2 regions of the Paraburkholderia megapolitana genome follow, and region 2 is predicted to be linked to the other one. Evidence: riboswitches for the same ligand, from Rfam matches in the RefSeq annotation. Region 2 holds a riboswitch; the other holds the start of a gene.
What was found. Region 2 has a riboswitch for thiamine pyrophosphate ahead of thiC (phosphomethylpyrimidine synthase ThiC). Riboswitches for the same ligand answer to the same signal wherever they lie in the genome.
Positions count from the first base shown of each region.

Region 1 (9,825 bases), 1.1 Mb from region 2:
AATCGATAGTGCGTTGATCTGTAGATCCTATTCATTTCGCGAGGTTCATCATGACCAGCCCCGTTAGCACGCATCGTCCAACTCTTCCGCCGCCGACTCGCCCGGCCGCAACCGGCAAAGCTGCCAGCACCACGGCAACACCCGCCGCCAGCAACGCGCAAGCCTCGACCGAAGCCGCTGGCTCGGCTGCGGCTGCGCAGCCGTCGCTGCCGACCGGTCTGGTCGGTCGTCACATCGACACCACTGCGTGATGCGGAGCACTGCGTGACGAAAGTGACCAAGTCGACAACCCTCCGATGTGTTGCCCGCGTGACCGCATGGTCGGCAGTGTGCGCGGCGTTGCTGCCGCTCAGCGGCTGCGGCCTCGCGGCGTTGCCGTGTCGCGCGGCGTCGGCGACGCTGAAGATCATTCCTGTAGTCGGGCACGCGGCTGCTACGCCGTTCGACGCGTGCTCATCCGCCATCGACTGAACGAGATGAAACGAGCCTTGCTTGCGAGCGTCGCTGCACTGGCTGTGTCGACGCTATCGATTGCTGTCAATGCGCAGGGACCGACGTCGCCGCCAGGTCGCACGGCCGGCGATGCACGCCTGCGTACCGCCGCGTTGCCGTTCGCTTTTCGCGGCATTCCGCTCGGCGTCTCGCTCGACGTGCTGCGTGCGAACCGCACCGTACGCGCAACGCCGCCCGATAGCGAACTGGTCTGCGAGACCGACGTCAGTGCGGGCGCACTCGGCATGCGTCTGAAGAGCGACGACAGCCTGGTGGTGGCGTGTCGCTGGGCGCATCGCGCGGGCAACGGCTGGCAGATGTCGCGGGCGGTGGTCGACGGTGCGCCCGCGGACGAGCACGTACTGCGTTTTGCGCGCGCCTCCTACGATGCGCCGCTGCGGCTCTTCGAAATTTCGTTTGTGGTCGACGGTGTGACTGCGGAGGATCTGCGCAGTGCGCTCGCGGTCCGTTATGGCGCACCGCGCATGCAGACCGGTAGCACGTCGTCCGGATTGCCGGGGTTGCCGGGGTTGCCAGTCTATGTCTGGGAGAACGCGGTGAGTTCGATCACTCTGTGTCTGTTGCCCGCGACCGGCAACGGTACGTTGACCTATCTGCTGAAAGATCCCGATGCGCGGGTGAGGTCAGTCGAGCGGTTGTTGCAGGCCGGCTTGCCCGAAACGGGATGACGGCGAGTTTCATGCACCCGATTCTTTTCGTCACGTCTGCCCCGGAGCAATCATGATTTCCCACCGTATTCTCGTTGCGGCAACAACCGCGGTCAGTGTGGCCGCGTGTTCGAGCGGACCGCACTCGATCGTCGACACACCGATGTATGCGCCGCTCGCTGCGACACCGCTCAACGTCAATACGCAGGGCGCGATCTATCAGGCGGGCAATGCGCTGTCGCTGTACGAAACGCCGCGTGCGCAACACATCGGCGACGTGCTGACGATCCGTCTCGCCGAATCGTATAGCGGCAACAGCAGCGCAAACGCCTCGGCAAGCCGCGCGAGCAATATCAGCGCCCAGGCCGCCGATCAATCGACGAATGCCGCGGCGAAACTCGCAAAGCTGTTCAACGTCGGCTCGGCGAGCACGACGTTCAACGGGCAGGGCACTGTGTCGGATACGTCGGGCATGTCGGGCACGCTGGCGGTGACGGTGATCGGCACGCTGCCGACCGGCAACCTGGTGGTCTCAGGTGAAAAGATCATCGCGATGAATGGCAATCGCGACACGTTGCGGTTGTCGGGTGTGGTCAATCCGAAGGACATCGACATGGGTAACTACGTCGCGTCGAGCAAGGTCGCGAATGCGCGGATCGAGCAGGCGGGAGTGGGGATGCTTGCGGATTCGACGACGATGGGCTGGTTGCAGCGGCTCTTTATGAGCGTGCTGACTTTCTGAGTGATAGCGCGGCTTGTAGTTGATCGCTCGACTCGCCGCGCAATTCGGATCGGCTTATAGCAACGCAACCGCGCGCATTCGATTCACGCCCGGTTGCGTTTTGCTACGACACGCTAAGGCCGCGCAGCCTGCGCCGTTTCCGCAACTTCAGGCGTATCCGTATAGCGTTCCGCGAATCCCACTTCACCTTGCGGCACGAACACATAGCCGTGTCCCCACACCGTCTGCACATAACGCGGCTCGGACGGATCGGTTTCGATCAGCCGGCGCAGACGCCAGATCGACACATCGAGACTGCGGTTGCGATACGCGCCGCCGTGACCATAAAGCTTCTCGATGATCTGCGCGCGCGTGAGAATCGTCATCGCATGATTGACGAACAGCTTGAGGATTGCGAATTCGCTCGAGCGCAGCGCAATGCGCTCGTCATCGCGACGCAGTTCGCGTGCGGGGAAATTCACTTCGAACGGACCGAAGCGGTACGGTGCACGACTCTCCGGCGCACTCGACACCGGATTGCCGCGGCGCCTGAGCACGGTGCGGATGCGCGCGACCAGTTCGCTCGGATCGAATGGCTTGCCGAGGTAATCGTCGGCACCGAGTTCGAGGCCGATCACGCGATCGATCACGTCGTTGCGCGCAGTCAGCAGGATGACAGGAATGTCGTCTCCGCTTGCGCGCAACGCGCGCAGTGCGCTGATGCCATCCAGCTCCGGCATCATGATGTCGAGTACGACGAGGGCAGGACGTTCGATCTGTAACCGGCGCTGCAGTGCAAGACCATCGTGCAGGACCGATACCGCATAACCTCGCGCCTGCAGATACTCGCGCGTGAGATCGCGGACTACGGAATCGTCGTCGACAAGCAGGATATGTTGGCTCATGGAAGAAATCCTAAGTGATGAAAGGACATGTCGGAAGCACGCAAATCTTTCGCTTTCTTTCTTCGCGGTGTGTGGGCGCATGGGAAGTGCGGCAAAGAGCGCGTATGAAATGCGACGCGAACAGACAGAAAGCAGGTGATAGCTGGATGTTTCAATCGATGCGGGCGGCCTGCAACGCAGGCGCACTCTGGGCACGCCGGTCGACGACCATGCGCTCGACCAGGCCCGAAAGCTTCGTCGATGCGCTCGAAAAGCGGTCGGTAGCGAGGCCGCGGGTTTCGTAACGCGCGGTCACAACAACGCGGCCACGCTGCAAAAGTGTCAGATCGATGGTCGACAGATACGGTGTCGATTCGTCGCTGAACGCGCGGCGGCCGTAGTCGATGGCTGCGCTATAGACGAGGCGCGCTTCACAACTGGGCGGCGATGTGCCGGGGCCGTAGAGATCCGATTGCACGCCGCGCTGGGTCAATACCGTTTGCAGCGCGGGGACGAAATCGCCGGTTGTGACGTTCTGGTTCAGCTCGATGCAGATGTGGCTGACTGCGATCGGTGCGCCGTTGACGAAGCTCGGCGACGAGTAGTGCGTCGCGACGGCGAAGCCGGCCTGGATCACAGAGCCGGTGGCGTCGACCGCTGAGATCAAGGTCCATGCGCAGCCGTGCAAGGCGAGCGTTGCGGTGGCGAGTGCGGCGCCTGCTGTGAGGCGCGCTGTGTTTCGGCGGCGGCGCGTGTTCGGTAGAGCGTGTCCGGTTGCGCGATCGCGCAGCGTGATCGAGGCGGTGCGCATGGATCAGCCGTTCAAGTGAAGATGCGCGCTGTCACTGCCGCTGCACGTCGTCGCTTCGGCGCAGCGGCGGCATGTCGATACGCGTTCCGCGGAATAGACGATTGCGGCCGCGAAGGGCCGATGCGTAAAACGATCGTGGGGCATGAGCGACATCCGGTAACGGTGAAGATCGTCGCGGACCGCTATCTACTGCACGGCTCGCACCGCTATCGTCGCTGCTCGGTGGGAATTCAAAGCGGGGAACACGCTGCGCGCCGGCAAAGTGCTTTCTAGTTATTGCCGCAGGTTTCTGTCTGTTTCAGTTGATCAACCGAGGGTAAGCCCGCCGTCGATATGAATCACCTGCCCCGTGATATGGCGCGCTTCGTCGGACAGCAGGAAGGCGATCAATGCGGCGACATCGTCCGGGTCGGCGATGTGACCGAGCGGGGTGGCTTGCGCGGCATGCGCCCATGCGGGCGCATTGTCAGCGCTCGGGCCGCGATCTTTGCGCGTGTAGCCGGGTGCCACGCAATTGACCGTGACGCCATGCGGCGCGAGTTCGGCCGCAGCGGTTTTCGCCAGCGATTCGATTGCGGCTTTCGCCGCCGCGGTCGCTGCGAACGGCGCGTCCTGACGATAGCGATGCGCGACGAACGAACTGAGCGCGACCACGCGACCGTGCTCCGATGTTTTCAACGCGGGCGTCGCGCGTCTGACGAGCGCAGCGAATGCCGAGGGCATGGCCGCGAACGATTCGGTGAGCGCGTGCGCATCGAGTGCAGCGAGTGTCTGACGTTGTGCGTGACCGGCGTTTGCGACCAGATGATCGAGTGCACCGAACGCAGCGAGCGTCTGATGCACGATGTGGTCGGCGGCACCGGGTTCGGCAAGATCGCCGAACACTGTTGCGCAGGTCGCACCGTGCGCGGTGCAACTGGCGGCGACGGCTTCGAGCCGGGCGCGCGCTTCGGAATCCGCGCCGCGAGCGTGCAGCATCAAGGCGAGCTGCGTGGTCGTACCCGGTGTTGCATCGAACGCCGCGTGACGTGTGGCAAGCCGACGTGCAAGTGCGGCGCCGATGCCGGACCCGGCACCGGTGATCAACACGACGCGGCGTGTCGCGCTCATGCGGCGGCGGGCTCCGCGCTGCGTTCGACGTTGAGCGTTTCCTCATGGAACGCCGCCAGCGACTCGCGATGCGCCACGCTGATGATGGCCGCCTTCGGCAACCGCTCGATGAACAGGTGATAGAGCCGCGCTTCGTTGTCGGTATCGAGTGCGCTGGTCGCTTCGTCGAGGAACAGATAGTCGGGTTTGTGCAGCAGGACACGCGCTGCTGCAAGCCGTTGCTGCTCGCCGGGCGACAGCACGCGAGCCCAGTGCGCGGATTCCTCGAGACGGCCTGTGTAGTCCGCGAGATGGCAAGCCTGCAGCGCTTCGATGTATTCGTTGTCGGTGTACGTTTCCGCCGACGACGGATAGGCGAGCGCGGCCTTCAGCGTGCCGATGGGCATATAGCTTTGTTGCGGAATGAACATCATGCGCGCACTGACCGGCGCATCGATCGAGCCGTTACCGAATGGCCACAGTCCGGCGAGTGCACGCATCAAGGTGCTCTTGCCGGCCCCGGACGCGCCGCGTACCAACCAGCGCGAGCCGGGCTGGATCGAGATGTCGCGGATCTGCGAGAGCGGGGCGCCACTCGGCAGGGAGAGCGAGAGACCGTCCGTGGTGAGCCTGTCCTCGTCCACGTAGTGCAGGTTGATGCCGCCATGAGCGGTGGCCGGCGAGGTCGCTTCTTTCAGGTGCGATGCATGGACGACACGTTTGAATTCGCGCAGACGATTCACCGTCGCGCGCCACTCGACGAGGCTGCCGTAACTGTTGATAAACCACGAGAACGAGTCGCTGACCGTGCCGAACGCATTCTGGATCTGCATCAACACGCCTAGGGTAAATGCGCCGGAGAAATACTTGGGCGCGGCGACAATGAGCGGAAAAATGGTCGCGATATTGCCGTAGAAGCTCAGCACGAAGCTCAGGCGCTTCGTGTACTTCATCACACGCCACCAGTTGTCGCGAATGCGCTGGAAGACGTTTTGTGCACTCGCGCGTTCGGTCTGCTCGCCGTCGTAGAACGCGATCTGCTCCGAGTTTTCGCGCACACGGATCAGGCCGAAACGAAAATCTGCCTCGACCTTTTGTTGCTGGTAGGTAATCGCAACGAGCGGGTGGCCGAGCTTGTAGGTCATGTACGAGCCAGCCAGGGCATAGAGCGCGGCGACCCACACCATGTAGCCTGGGATCACGAGCGGCATGCCCCCGAGCGTGACGGTCAATGCGCCAGCCAGGGACCAGAGGATGGTAATGAACGAAATGAGTGTGACGACGGTTGACAGAAAATCGAGCGTCAGTGTGAGCGTGCTGGTTGCAAATGACTGCAGGTCATCGCTTATCCGCTGGTCGGGGTTGTCCGCGAGCCGGTCGCGCTCGATCCGGTAGAAGACGCCGTGGCCGAGCCATTCTTCGAGGTACCGTGTCGTGAGCCACTGGCGCCACCGGAAGCCGAGCATCTGCCGCAGATAGCGGCCGTATACAAAGAGGACGATCAACGCTGCTACGAGAACGGCCCAAACCATCATCAAGTGCGGGAAGTCCTTGACGCTCTTGGCTTGCAGCATGTTGTAGAAGTCGCCGTTCCAGGTGTTGAACTTGACGGTGATCCAGACGTTCGTGAGGTTGATCGCAACGATCGTAACCAGCAGTCCCCAGGCGATTTTCCATTCTTCAGAGACCCAGTACGGCTTGATCAGACTCCACGCGGAGACTTTATCGTCGGGCTCTAGCGTGGGTGTAGGGGAAGTGTTGGGCGTCATGACCATCCTGGGAGAAATGCTGGCTCGTCTGGGACCGGCGCACGATGGCTGGACCCTGATGGCTCAGTCCGTAGCGAGTTGGCGCCACGGCGAAATTGTGATTGCGACCCGGGCATCGACCCCGTGCCGCGACCGCCCGATTCTGGCCCGACCCACTTAAACGAGTCTTAACGGATCCTGGCGGCCCGGCCGGCCCACGCTGCGTTGACGGCATTGTGCCAGAGCACCCCAGCTCGCCGTATTTCCCCGCGCAACCCGCCACAGGCAGGCTGGACAGCCCGCCGCAGCCCCCCGGTTTGCGGGCCTCCGGCCTTTTATGGTCTAATGGCCGTTGACGAAACAGGGGTGCTTTGCGCGCGGGCGACACGCTGCGGCCAGGCTGAGAGAGACCCTTCGCACCCGATCCGGGTAATACCGGCGCGGGAAGTTTCCGGAAGTTCTGATGTCTTCCATTTCTCCGCCGGACGGCACCGTCATGGGTGCGTGGTCCGGCCGGCTTCGCCCGCCGGTTTCGTCCTTGGGTACGTGCGCTTCCTGCCGTACGGAAAGGATTCGATGACCGCTTATTCTTCAGTTTTTTGCGTTGTCTGTCCGCACGTCTGCGGATGGGCTCCGTCGCGTCCGGTTCCCGCGCGATGAAGACCGCTACCCAACCCAAACCGGATTTCGCCGTGATCGGCGGTGGGCTGTGCGGGCGGCTCGTCGCGTGGCGTCTGGCCGGCGCCGGGCATCGCGTGGCGTTGTACGAGCGTGGCGATGCAGCAGGTACGCAGGCTGCCGCGTGGGTCGCCGCCGCGATGCTCGCGCCGCTCGCCGAAGCCGCCAGCGCGGAACTGCTGATCACGCAACTCGGCGCCGCATCGCTCGATGCATGGCCGCGGTTGCTCGCCGAATTGCCGGAGCCGGTGTTCTTTCAGCGCAATGGCTCGCTCATCGTGTGGCATCACGCGGATCGCACGGAAGCTTCGCTGTTCGAACGCCGAGTGCGTGCGAACGCGCCGGCCGAGTGGCTCGACAGCGGCTTCGTCGCGCTGTCCGGCGCGCAGATCGGTGCCGCCGAGCCCGCGTTGACCGGCCGCTTCACGAAAGGCTGGCTGTTGCCGCGCGAAGGGCAGCTCGACAATCGCCAGGTGCTTGCCGCACTTGCGGCGGGGCTCGCGGCACGCGGCGTCGAACTGCACTGGAACACCCACATCGACGATCGCGCGATGCCCGACGCGCATGTCACGATCGATTGTCGCGGCCTTGGCGCAAAACCGGTTCTGCCGACGCTGCGCGGTATCCGCGGTGAAGTTGCGCGAGTACACGCGCCTGGCATCGATCTCACCCGCCCGGTGCGCCTGCTGCATCCTCGCTACCCGCTCTATATCGCGCCGAAGCAGGACGACTGCTATGTGATCGGTGCAACCGAAGTGGAAGGCGAGGACATGTCGCCGGTGAGCGTGCGCTCGGCGCTCGAATTGCTGAGCGCGGCGTTCTCCGTGCATCCGGGTTTCGGCGAGGCGCGCATCCTCGAACTCAATGCACACTGCCGCCCAACCATGCCAGACCATCGTCCGGCACTGGTCTGGAACGGCGCACAGACGCTGCGCGTGAACGGCCTGTACCGGCACGGCTACATGATCGCGCCGGAAGTCGCGGACGAAGCGGTGCGCTTTGCCGCCGCGCTGCTCGAGCGCCGTGTCGCCGATGTCGACGCGTTTGCGACCTGGCGGCGCGACGCGCGCTGGAGCGAGCTGTTCCACCTCGACTCGCTGAACCAGCCGGACCCGGCGCGCGAGCCGGCGTAACCGAAGCCGCCTGCCGCGAACCACGAAAGAAACGGAAGAAACGCTTTTGACGAACCCCATGAACATCCATATCAACCAGAAACCGCTGACGCTGCCCGACGGCGCCACCGTCGCCGATGCGCTTACCGCATGGGGCGCGCGGCCGCCGTTCGCGGTTGCGCTGAACGGCGATTTCGTCGCGCGCACGCAGCATGCGGCGCGCGCGCTGCAACCGGGCGACCGGCTCGACGTCGTGCAACCGGTCGCGGGCGGCTGAGCCGCGGCGCACCGTCAGACGCAAGGATTCCCCAATGACTTCTCCCGCTTCCGCCGATCCCCTCCGCCTCTACGGCGAAACGTTCGCGAGCCGCGTGCTGCTCGGCACCTCACGCTATCCGTCGCTGCAGTCGCTGTCCGATTCGATCGCGGCGGCGCAGCCGGGCATGGTCACCGTCGCGCTACGTCGTCAGATGAACGAAGGCGGCGCCGAGGCGGGCTTCTTCGACCTGCTCAAGCGCCACAGCGTGCCATTGCTGCCGAACACCGCCGGCTGCCAGAGCGTCGCCGAAGCGGTGACGACCGCGCACATGGCGCGCGAAATCTTCGCCACCGACTGGATCAAGCTCGAACTGATCGGCGACGACTACACGCTGCAACCCGACCCGATCGGGCTGATCGAGGCGGCCGCCCAACTGGTGAAGGAAGGCTTCAAGGTGCTGCCGTACTGCACTGAAGATCTCGTGATCGGTAGACGCTTGCTCGATGTGGGCTGCGAGGCGCTGATGCCGTGGGGCGCGCCGATCGGCACCGGCAAGGGCGTCATCAATCCGTACGGGTTGCGCGTGCTGCGTGAGCGGCTGCCCGACGTACCGCTGATCGTCGACGCCGGGCTCGGTGTGCCCTCGCACGCGTGCCAGGTGATGGAGTGGGGCTTCGACGGGGTGCTGCTGAACACGGCGGTATCGCAGGCGACCCATCCGCCGGCGATGGCGCGCGCCTTCGCGCTGGCCGCCGAGGCGGGCCGCGCCGCTTACGTTGCCGGGCCGATGGCCGAGCGCGAGGCGGCCGAGGCGAGCACGCCGGTGGTCGGTATGCCGTTCTGGCATCACGACGGGAGCGCCGCGTGACGCAGACGTTCCCACTGACCGGCGACCGCTTCTGGCCACCCGCCGACGAACTCACCGAAGCCGCCGAGCGCATCCGCGCACGGCTTGGCGACTGGCCGCCGACCCACGCGCCATGGCGCATCTGCCTGACCCCACCCGACGACGCGAACGGCGGCGATCTGATTGTCGCTGCCGGCACGCAGCCTGACGGCGCGCAGCTTGCGCGCTGGCTCGTGCAGGGCGCGGGCGTGATCGAGGCCGCGCCGGGTCGCGCGACGCTGCATCTGGGCGGCGAGCGCTATCCACTGGAAGCACTAGAAGACGCCTTGCCCGAAGACTGGATCCCGGCGCTGGCCGCGTTCCTCGATTGCGGGTTTGCGCCGCATGACGCACTGGTGCTGGCACTGGCCTGGCGCGACGGCGACGAAAAGCGCGCCGCGGATGCCTGGCCGACCGACCTCGCGCGTTTCCCGCGTGTTGTCGGGTTGCCGGCTGCGCCCGCGCAGCCGTTTCCGC
Region 1 covers NZ_CP041745.1:4,054,934-4,064,758, reverse strand. The annotation lists gene FNZ07_RS31525 (hypothetical protein) at 51-251, shown strand; gene FNZ07_RS31520 (DUF6726 family protein) at 310-471, shown strand; gene FNZ07_RS31515 (hypothetical protein) at 477-1,181, shown strand; gene FNZ07_RS31510 (flagellar basal body L-ring protein FlgH) at 1,234-1,902, shown strand; gene FNZ07_RS31505 (response regulator) at 2,016-2,786, opposite strand; gene FNZ07_RS31500 (hypothetical protein) at 2,938-3,576, opposite strand; gene FNZ07_RS31495 (SDR family NAD(P)-dependent oxidoreductase) at 3,883-4,686, opposite strand; gene FNZ07_RS31490 (ABC transporter ATP-binding protein/permease) at 4,683-6,434, opposite strand; TPP riboswitch at 6,766-6,877, shown strand; gene FNZ07_RS31485 (FAD-dependent oxidoreductase) at 7,070-8,224, shown strand; gene thiS (sulfur carrier protein ThiS) at 8,283-8,480, shown strand; gene FNZ07_RS31475 (thiazole synthase) at 8,515-9,330, shown strand; gene thiE (thiamine phosphate synthase) at 9,327-9,825, shown strand, end outside.
Region 1: linked by a shared signal. The riboswitch ahead of FNZ07_RS31485 (FAD-dependent oxidoreductase) and the one ahead of thiC (phosphomethylpyrimidine synthase ThiC) in region 2 are both predicted to bind thiamine pyrophosphate.

Region 2 (9,825 bases):
TGTGCGGACTCCATGCGCGCGAGCGCCGCCATCTGACCGGCTGTGGCGCTGTTTAAAGACGCCATTCTAAGCGTACTGGACCTCGCCATGTCATCGTTCCGTATTGTGCGTCCTTCATGGTCCCATACGCACTGCGTCGTATTTACGACAAAGCACGAATACAGCGTAAAATTCGTGACATTCCCGATGTCATGATAGTTTCATCATTCTGTGAGAGTTTCCGAGCGTCCTATCAAACCCCTTCCTGATCTTCCATTCTCGCTGCCGATGTCCATCCGCTACCCTCTTCTCAATCGCGAGCTGGGCATTCTAGGTTTCAACGAGCGGGTCCTGGCGCAGGCGGCCGACCCGTCCGTCCCACTGCTCGAACGCCTGCGTTTCATCTGCATCACCAGCAGCAATCTCGACGAATTCTTCGAAGTCCGCATGGCCGGGCTGCACGAACAGATGCGCGACAATCCGGGCGCGCTGTCGCCGGACGGGATGTCGCTGCAGCATGTCTATGATCTCGTCGTCGAGCGGGCGCAAAAGCTCGTGCATCGTCAGTACACGATGCTGCACGACACGGTGCTGCCCGCGCTCGAACACGAAGGCATCCACTTTCACGGCACCGAAGCGTGGAACGAGGCGCAGACCCTGTGGGCGCGCCAGTATTTCATCGACGAACTGCTGCCCGTGCTGACGCCGATCGGCCTCGACCCCGCGCATCCGTTCCCGCGCGTGCTGAACAAGAGCCTGAACTTCGTCGTCGAGCTCGAAGGCAAGGATGCCTTCGGCCGCCAGGCGCTGATGGGGATCGTGCAGGCGCCGCGCGCGCTGCCGCGGCTCGTGCGCATGCCGCAGGAGCTGTCGGGCTATCCGCACGGCTTCGTGCTGCTCAGCTCGCTGTTGCAGCGCTATGTCGGCGAGCTGTTTCCGAACTTGATGGTGCACAGCTGCAACCAGTTTCGTATCACGCGCAATAGCGAACTGTTCGTCGACGAAGACGAAATCACCAACCTGCGCGTCGCGCTGCAGGGCGAACTGCCCGCGCGCCATCTCGGCAACGCGGTGCGGCTCGAAGTATCGGCGGAAACGCCTGCAAATCTCGCGCGTCGATTGCTCGACGAAAGCGGATTGCAGGAAAAGGACTGCTATTACGTCGACGGTCCCGTCAATCTGGTGCGGCTGATGCAGTTGCCGGAAATGGTCGACCGGCCCGATCTGAAATTCGTTCCGCATATTCCAGCCATTCCGGCGCAGGTCACCAACGGCGTCAGTCTTTTCGACGTGATCGATCAGGGCGACCTGCTGCTGCATCATCCGTACGAAAGCTTCCAGCCGGTGCTCGAACTGCTGTTGCAGGCCGCGAAAGATCCGAACGTCGTGGCGATCAAGCAGACCATCTACCGCACCGGCACCGACTCCCCGCTGATGGACGCGCTGATGCAGGCCGCGCGCAACGGCAAGGAAGTCACGGTGGTGGTGGAACTGCTCGCGCGCTTCGACGAGGAAACCAACATCAACTGGGCCTCGCAGCTTGAGGCAGTCGGTGCGCACGTCGTGTATGGCGTGGTCGGTCACAAGTGCCACGCGAAGATGATGCTGATCGTGCGGCGCGTGTCGGCGGGCGGCAAGTCGACGCTCAAGCGTTATGCGCACCTCGGCACCGGCAACTACCATCCGCGCACGGCCCGTCTCTACACCGACTTCGGCCTGATGACGTCGGACCAGAAAATCTGCGAAGACGTGCATCACGTATTCCAGCAATTGACGGGCATCGGCGGCGAACTGGCGTTGCACGAATTGTGGCAGTCGCCGTTCACGCTGCATCCGAAGCTCATCGAAGCCATCCGCGCCGAGGCCGCGAATGCGCGCGCCGGCAAGAAGGCACGCATCGTCGCGAAGATGAACGCGCTGCTCGAACCCACTGTGATCGCGGAACTGTACGAGGCGTCGCAGGCGGGCGTGAAGATCGATCTGATCGTGCGCGGTGTGTGCTCGTTGCAGCCCGGTGTGGCCGGTCTGTCGGAGAACATCACGGTGCGCTCGATCGTCGGGCGCTTTCTCGAACATCACCGCATCTACTACTTCTACGATGGCGGCAAGGAACAGGTCTATCTGTCGAGCGCCGACTGGATGGATCGCAACCTGTTCCGCCGTGTCGAAGTGGCCTTCCCGATCAACAACCGGCGGCTCAAGCGGCGTGTGATCGCGGAAGGACTGTCGATGTTCCTCGGCGACAACCAGTCGGCCTGGCTGATGCAGAGCGACGGGCATTACCGGCGGCGGCGGCCAGGCAAGTCGTCGCGCAATACGCAGATGAGCCTGCTGACGAAGTTCTGTTCATAAGAAAAACGCCGGTCCACCCGGCGTTTTTCTTGCCTGCTCGGGGAGCCTCGCGAGACGCGCCAGCTTTGGGGGTGCTCATAACCGCCGTGCATGGCGGTACATACGCTAGCTCGTTACGCGCTGCCGGTCGAACCAGAACGACAAGCCCACGCTCGCGAGAATGATCAGCGTCGCGATCACCGTCCAACGCGTCACGGGCTCGCCGAGCGTCACTGCGCCCAGCGCCACCGCCACCACCGGATTCACGTACATGCAACTGCTCGCGATGATCGGGCTCGTATGGCGGATCAGATAGCCGTACGCGACGTACGCGCCCATCGTGCCGACCAGCACGAGGTACAGAAAGGCGAGCGCGGGCGCGAACGACAGATCCATCATCCGTTCGCCGAGCGTCCACGCAATCACCGTCGACACCGCGCCGCCCAGCCCGACCTGCAGCGAAGTCGACAGAAACAGGTCGGACGGCATTTTCAGGCGCCCCGCGAGGTGCGCGCCGCCGGCCCAGAACAGCGCACCGGCGAGAATCGCGAGACTGCCGCCCGCCGATCCCGCCGACGCATCGCCATGATTGAGCACGGCAATGCCGACCAGTCCCAGCGCGACGGCGCCCCACTCTCCTTTCGAAATCGATCGGCCCGCCACAGCCGCGATCACCGTCGCGAAGAGCGGCACGGTCGCCACCATCACGGCGGCCATGCCGGTGCCGACCGTGCGCATTCCGACCGCGAGCATCCCGCTCGACAGGGCAACCAGCATCGTGCCGACCAGCCCGGCGTTGCGGATCTCGAGCAGCGTCGGCCGCTGCGGGCGGCGTTGGATCGCGAACACGAACAGCCCGATGCCGGCCAACAGGTTGCGCAGCCCGGACAGCAGCAGCGGCGGGAACGACTCCAGCGAGACGTGCACGCCGAGATACGTCGAGCCCCAGACGATATAGACGAAAGCCAGCGACAGCGCGATCCGGCCGCCCTGCGTTCGCGGCAGGCGCACCGGCAGGCGGGCGAAGAATGATGAAGCCATGGGGTCAGTCCGCTCGCGCCGTAAGGGCAACTGCGCCCGGAGAAAGAATCGGCAGACCGGGGCGTGCGCGCTGCGCGCGTAGCGCAGCCGGGCGGGCGAAGCAGGACGGCATGATGGTCGAGCGGGACAGACGGGAGACTGACGATAAGCCCGGCCGCTAAACCAGTGGAGTGCGGGACAGCCGGGACACTGTGCGGCGGGTCGCGGCGCACACCGGCAGCATTATGCAGGAGAGTCAGAAGGGGGTTGTAAAACAGACGTAACTTTTGTTGCGGCCGTTGCGATCGTTGCAGCCGCATGTCGGCACGGGAGCCGGCGAAGCGACTCCCGTGCCGATTGCAAAACGAAGACGATCAGTTGCTCATCGCACCCGATGCTTCGTGCTTCATGCCCATCGCGTCGCCGCTCTTCTTCATCTTGTCGTGCTTGGCCATCTTGTCTTTCGACATGCTGTCCTTCGACATCGAATCTTTCGACATTGAGTCTTTCGACATTGAATCTTTCGACATCGCGTCCTTGGACATGCTGTCTTTCGACATCGCGTCATTGGACATCGCGCCGCTTGCCTGCGCGAACACGGCGCCGCTACCCAGCGTGAATGCGAGAGCGGTAACTGCAATTGCGAACGTCTTCATGGGATCACTCCAGTTTTTGTAGGTGAGTTGGTCAATCGGTGAATCAGTGAGGCAGTAAATCAAAACCGGTCATGCCGGGCGTTTTCGAAGCATCTGCCGCTCGTGACCGCCTGCAATTGCTTGCATCGAGGGCGGGCTCGCGCGTCAGGAGCCTCCGAACCAGTTGTATCCCTGGTCGACCCAATAGCCGCCGGGATAGGTGTTAGTGACGAATATCTCCACGATGTGCTTCGGATTCTTGTAGCCGAGCTTGGTCGGCATCCGCAGCTTCATCGGGAAACCGTATTTGGCGGGCAGGCGCTCGCCGTCGTAGTCGAAGGCAAGCAGCGTCTGCGGATGCAGCGCGGTCGGCATATCGATGCTTTCGTAGTAGTCGTCGGCACACTTGAAGCCGACGTACTTCGCGCTCGTATCGGCGCCGACGCGTCGCAGGAAATCGCCGAACGACGTGCCGCCCCAACGGCCGATCGCGCTCCAACCTTCCACGCAGATATGCCGCGTGATCTGCTCTTGATGCGGCAGCGCGTACAGCTCGGGCAGTGTCCACGTGCGCTTGCCCATGATGAGGCCGCTCAACTGCAACCGGTAGGCGGCGCCGTTCACGTCGGGCACGTCGTCGATGCCGTAGAACGCGTTGAACGGAAACGGTCGCGTGATCTGCGCTTCGGTGTAGGTCGGCGCGAGCTGCTTCGGGTCGAAGAGGAAGGCCTGTGCGCGGTCGTTCAGACGCGACACGGCTGTGAGGAATTTATTCACCGAGTCGTCGTCGGTGAGCGAGCAGCCGGTCAGCATCGACAGACCGCCAAGCGTCAGCAACCGCTTGCCGAACAGGCGTCGCGACGGCATCGCGAGCTCACGACGCGCATCGATCAGGATCGACTCGCGATCGAGCTTCGCTGAAGGTTTTTTCGAGGAAGGCATGACGATGTCCTGAGAGATAGGCTCAGCGGCCGCGCAACATTGCGAGCAGCGAGCGCGGCACCAGGGCGACTAGCGCGAGATGCACGACGAGGAACCCGGCCATCAGCGACATCGCGCTGAAATGCACGATCCGCGCGGTGTCGTAGCCGCCCATCAGTTCTCGCAGCAGCGGAAATTGCACCGACTTCCAGATCGCGAGCCCCGACAGCACGAGCACGATCAGGTCGACGATCACGAACAGATAGGCGAGCTTCTGCACGGCGTTGTAGTGGCTCAGGTCGTCGTGCGAGAGCTTGCCGCGCAACGCGCTGACGAAATCGCGCAGCAGTGCGCGCGGCGACAGCGGCAAGAACTTGCGCACGAGGCGCCCGCTCGCCAGATTCAGCAGCAGATAGACGATGCCGTTGAACACCAGCAGCCACATCGCGGCGAAGTGCCATTGCAGCGCACCGCCGAGCCAGCCGCCGAGCGTGATGCCATTCGGAAACGAGAAACTCGGGAAAATCGGCGACGCGTTGTAGATGCGCCAGCCCGACAGCATCATCGTGAGCGCGGCGAGTGCGTTGAGCCAGTGCGTGATGCGCACCCAGACCGGGTGGATCGTGCGCGACTGCTGCACGGGCGGCACAGGCGCGGGCATCGATGCGAGACTGGCCGGCAGGCGTGTGGGGTTCATGATGTTTTCCGAAGGCGAAGCGAATAGGCGGCCTAGTGACACGCCGCGAGATCGGCGGCCTGCAGCACGTCGCCGGTAGCAGCGTTCTCGACGAACGCGACGACACCGAACCGGTCGGCCGGTGCGCCGGCATCGACCGCGTCGAGCGTGACGTCGTGGCGAATCTGCGCGTGGCCTGCAGCTAGCGGCACCGGACCGATCCATTGCCGCACGACCCGCTCGTGATGCAACGTCGCGCCGCTGTTCTCGCCTGCGCGCACCTGCGACGTCAGCGCGTTTTCATAGACCGCGACGTATGCGTTCAGCGGATCTGCGGTGGCGGCATGCGAAGTGAATTGCGCATCGAGGTCGAAGGCGCCTGACGGGCTGCCTGCGCGCGGCTTAAGCTCCACGGCCACATCCGCGGATGCGGGTTGCGCGACGATCTGGCGGACACGGTCCGCGAAACTGTCCGCACTCGACCAGCTACGCAACTCGCGACCCGCGACGAATACTTCCGGCGTGTAGATCGTGTGCGCACCGGCAACGTCGGTCAGCGTCTGTTGCCGCTCGGTGAAGCGATGCTGCGAGAAACGGTCGGTCCAGCCGAGGCTGTTCCAGTAATCGACATGCAGCGCGAGCGGCACGACACCTTGCGCTGCACCGCCCTGCTTCCATTGACTGAGCCAGTTGTCGGCGGGCGGGCAGCTGCTGCAGCCTTCGCTGCTATACAGCTCGACGAGCGCGACCCGATGCGCGGGACTATGCGCGAGGCACTGGCCGGCGGCCGCATTCGCCACGCCGCTCGCGAGAGCCGCCCCGCACGCCACCGCGAGCGCGCACCAGCGCGCAAAACGCCCCAGCGCAAAACCGGACCACCGACCGTTTGAAAAGAAGACCATGACACGCTCCATCGGGAAATCTGCGTGTTGGTCGGGCGGCGGCGGCTGTTATGACAGCGAAAACGCAAATTTTTTGCACAGGGCGGCAAGCGGCCTTGGCACGGTGCGTCCAGCGAGCGCGCCTCGCCGCAGCCAGCGTTGGCTGTGAGTCGACCCGCCGCCGGCGTCAGGAAATTGTCAGGAAGCGCACCGGCCCGAGGCGGCAGCAAGTTGCCAAGCCCGCCTCGCCCGGTGTATCGTGTGCGCTGCTAACGCGGGGGTCCTGCGTCGCGCATCGCCATCGGGCGGTGAGCTGCGTGGGTGAGAAATACCCTTTGAACCTGATCTGGATAATGCCAGCGCAGGGAAGCGTCCGGGCTTCGCCGCTTACCACTGCCTCATCTCTCGCGAACCCCGACTCACTTCATCTCATCTCCTGCCTAGCCGCCCCACTAAGGAGATATGCATGAACGCCAACCCAAAATTCATTTCCGCCGACGCACACGTCGACGAAGCCGCTGTCGCCCCGCTGCCCAATTCGCGCAAGGTCTACGTGAGCGGCTCGCGTCCGGACATCCGCGTGCCGATGCGCGAAATCTCGCAGGCCGATACGCCTGACAGCTTCGGCGGCGAAAAGAATCCGCCGGTCTATGTCTACGATACGTCGGGCCCCTACTCCGATCCGGATGCCAAGATCGACATTCGCGCGGGCCTGCCGGCACTGCGTCAGGCGTGGATCGAAGAACGCGGCGACACCGAAGCGCTGACAGGTCTGTCGAGTGACTTCAGCCGCGAACGCGCCGCCGATACCGCCACCGCCGATCTGCGCTTCCAGGGCCTGCACCGCACGCCGCGCCGTGCGATCGCCGGCAAGAACGTGTCGCAGATGCACTACGCGAGAAAGGGCATCGTCACGCCGGAAATGGAATACATCGCGATCCGCGAGAACCAGCGCCGCGCCGAGTATCTCGAGAGCCTCAAGACGAGCGGCCCGAACGGCGAAAAGCTCGCCGCGATGATGGGCCGCCAGCATCCGGGCCAGGCGTTCGGCGCGAGCGCATTCGGTCCTAACGGCCTCACCGCTATCACTCCGGAATTCGTCCGCGAAGAAGTCGCCCGTGGCCGCGCAATCATTCCGAACAACATCAATCACCCGGAAAGCGAACCGATGATCATCGGTCGCAACTTCCTCGTGAAGGTCAATGCGAACATCGGCAACTCGGCGGTGACGTCGTCGATCGGCGAGGAAGTCGACAAGATGACGTGGGCGATCCGCTGGGGCGGCGACACGGTGATGGATCTGTCCACCGGCAAGCACATTCACGAAACGCGCGAGTGGATCATCCGCAACAGCCCGGTGCCGATCGGCACGGTGCCGATCTATCAGGCGCTCGAAAAGGTGAACGGTAAAGCCGAAGACCTGACCTGGGAAATCTTCCGCGACACGCTGATCGAGCAGGCCGAACAAGGCGTCGACTACTTCACGATTCACGCGGGCGTGCGTCTGCAGTACGTGCCGCTCACGGCGAAGCGGATGACCGGCATCGTGTCGCGCGGCGGCTCGATCATGGCGAAGTGGTGCCTCGCGCATCACAAGGAAAGCTTCCTGTACGAGCACTTCGAAGACATCTGCGAAATCATGAAGGCATACGACGTCGCCTTCTCGCTCGGCGACGGTCTGCGTCCCGGCTCGATCTACGATGCCAACGACGAAGCTCAGCTCGGCGAACTGAAAACACTCGGCGAACTCACGCAGATCGCGTGGAAGCACGACGTGCAAACGATGATCGAAGGCCCGGGCCATGTGCCGATGCAGCTCATCAAGGAGAACATGGACCTGCAGCTCGAATGGTGCGACGAAGCGCCGTTCTACACGCTCGGACCGCTCACCACCGATATCGCGCCAGGCTACGACCACATCACGTCGGGCATCGGTGCAGCGATGATCGGCTGGTTCGGCACAGCGATGCTGTGCTACGTCACGCCGAAGGAACACCTCGGGCTGCCGAACAAGGACGACGTGAAGACCGGCATCATCACGTACAAGCTCGCGGCGCATGCGGCCGATCTCGCGAAGGGCCATCCGGGTGCGCAGGTGCGCGACAACGCGCTGTCGAAAGCGCGCTTCGAGTTCCGTTGGGAAGACCAGTTCAACCTCGGCCTCGATCCGGACAAGGCGCGCGAATTCCACGACGAAACGCTGCCCAAGGATTCGGCGAAGGTCGCGCATTTCTGCTCGATGTGCGGGCCGCACTTCTGCTCGATGAAGATCACGCAGGACGTGCGCGAGTTTGCAGCGCAGCAAGGCGTCACCGACGACGAAGCGCTGAAGAAGGGGATGGAAGTGAAGGCCATCGAGTTCGTCCGCAAGGGTGCGGAGATTTATCAGCGGCAATGAGTGACGGCAATGAGTCACATCAATAAGTGACAGCGAGCCGCGCGCGGAATTCAACCACGCGCAGCCGTTCTTCATCGTGAGCCATATGTAAGAATCGGGTCGACACCGGCGAATCGAGAAGAAACACCCGATCCTTTGCTGGCACAGGTTCCCGCCCGATACATCCGAAGCAATAGCGCGGCGCATTCCGGCAACGGATGCGCCGCGTTCGTTATTGCAATGGCTTGAAATATGCGGTTACCGCTTCGCAACCCCGTGTAGACGCCACGGGGGTAAGCTCAATGGATTACGTGGCGCCCCAGGTACCGCGCCGATTCAAGGAGTCCGTCATGAACCCTCGCACCGTGGCATCTTTCTCCACAGCGGCCCGTCTCGGCGGTGCGGCTTGTCTGCTGGTGCTGGCCGGATCGCTGGCCGGTTGTTACTACCCGTACGGCTACTATCCGGGCGGCTACTACTCCTACTATCCGACGGTCCCCGCTACGACCACGCAACAGGCCGTGCCTGTGCCACCGCCGCCAACGGCATCAACGCAACAGTCGGCGCGAGTCGCGACGACGACGCCTCCACCCGCCCAGTACTACGCCCAGGCCCAACCGCCGGTCTACGTCGCGCCCGCTTATCCGCCCGCTTATCCGCCCGATTACTACCCGGCCTACTACCCCGCTTATTACCCGGCCTATCCGGCCGGTTATGGCTGGTGGGGCGCACCGTCTATCTCGCTGGGCATCGGCTGGGGTTGGGGTGGCCGCGGCTGGGGCGGGCGTGGCTGGGGGGACGTGGTTGGGGAGGCGGTCGCGGCTGGCATCACTAAAGCGCTGCAAAACTAAATGGCCAAGCTCAGGTTCGGCATGATGGCTTCGCTCGACGGCTACGTCAGCGACGTCGACGGCAAGTTCGACTGGGGTCAGGTCAGCGAGGAAGTACACCGCTTTGCCGAACACGAGCAGACCCACGAAGGTATTACGATCTACGGTCGCCGGA
Region 2 covers NZ_CP041745.1:2,937,972-2,947,796, forward strand. The annotation lists gene ppx (exopolyphosphatase) at 1-65, opposite strand, end outside; gene ppk1 (polyphosphate kinase 1) at 268-2,331, shown strand; gene FNZ07_RS26390 (EamA family transporter) at 2,437-3,351, opposite strand; gene FNZ07_RS26395 (pentapeptide MXKDX repeat protein) at 3,705-3,986, opposite strand; gene FNZ07_RS26400 (molybdopterin-dependent oxidoreductase) at 4,131-4,907, opposite strand; gene FNZ07_RS26405 (cytochrome b/b6 domain-containing protein) at 4,930-5,547, opposite strand; gene FNZ07_RS26410 (DUF1223 domain-containing protein) at 5,616-6,464, opposite strand; TPP riboswitch at 6,710-6,829, shown strand; gene thiC (phosphomethylpyrimidine synthase ThiC) at 6,910-8,841, shown strand; gene FNZ07_RS26420 (hypothetical protein) at 9,171-9,671, shown strand; gene FNZ07_RS26425 (dihydrofolate reductase family protein) at 9,672-9,825, shown strand, end outside.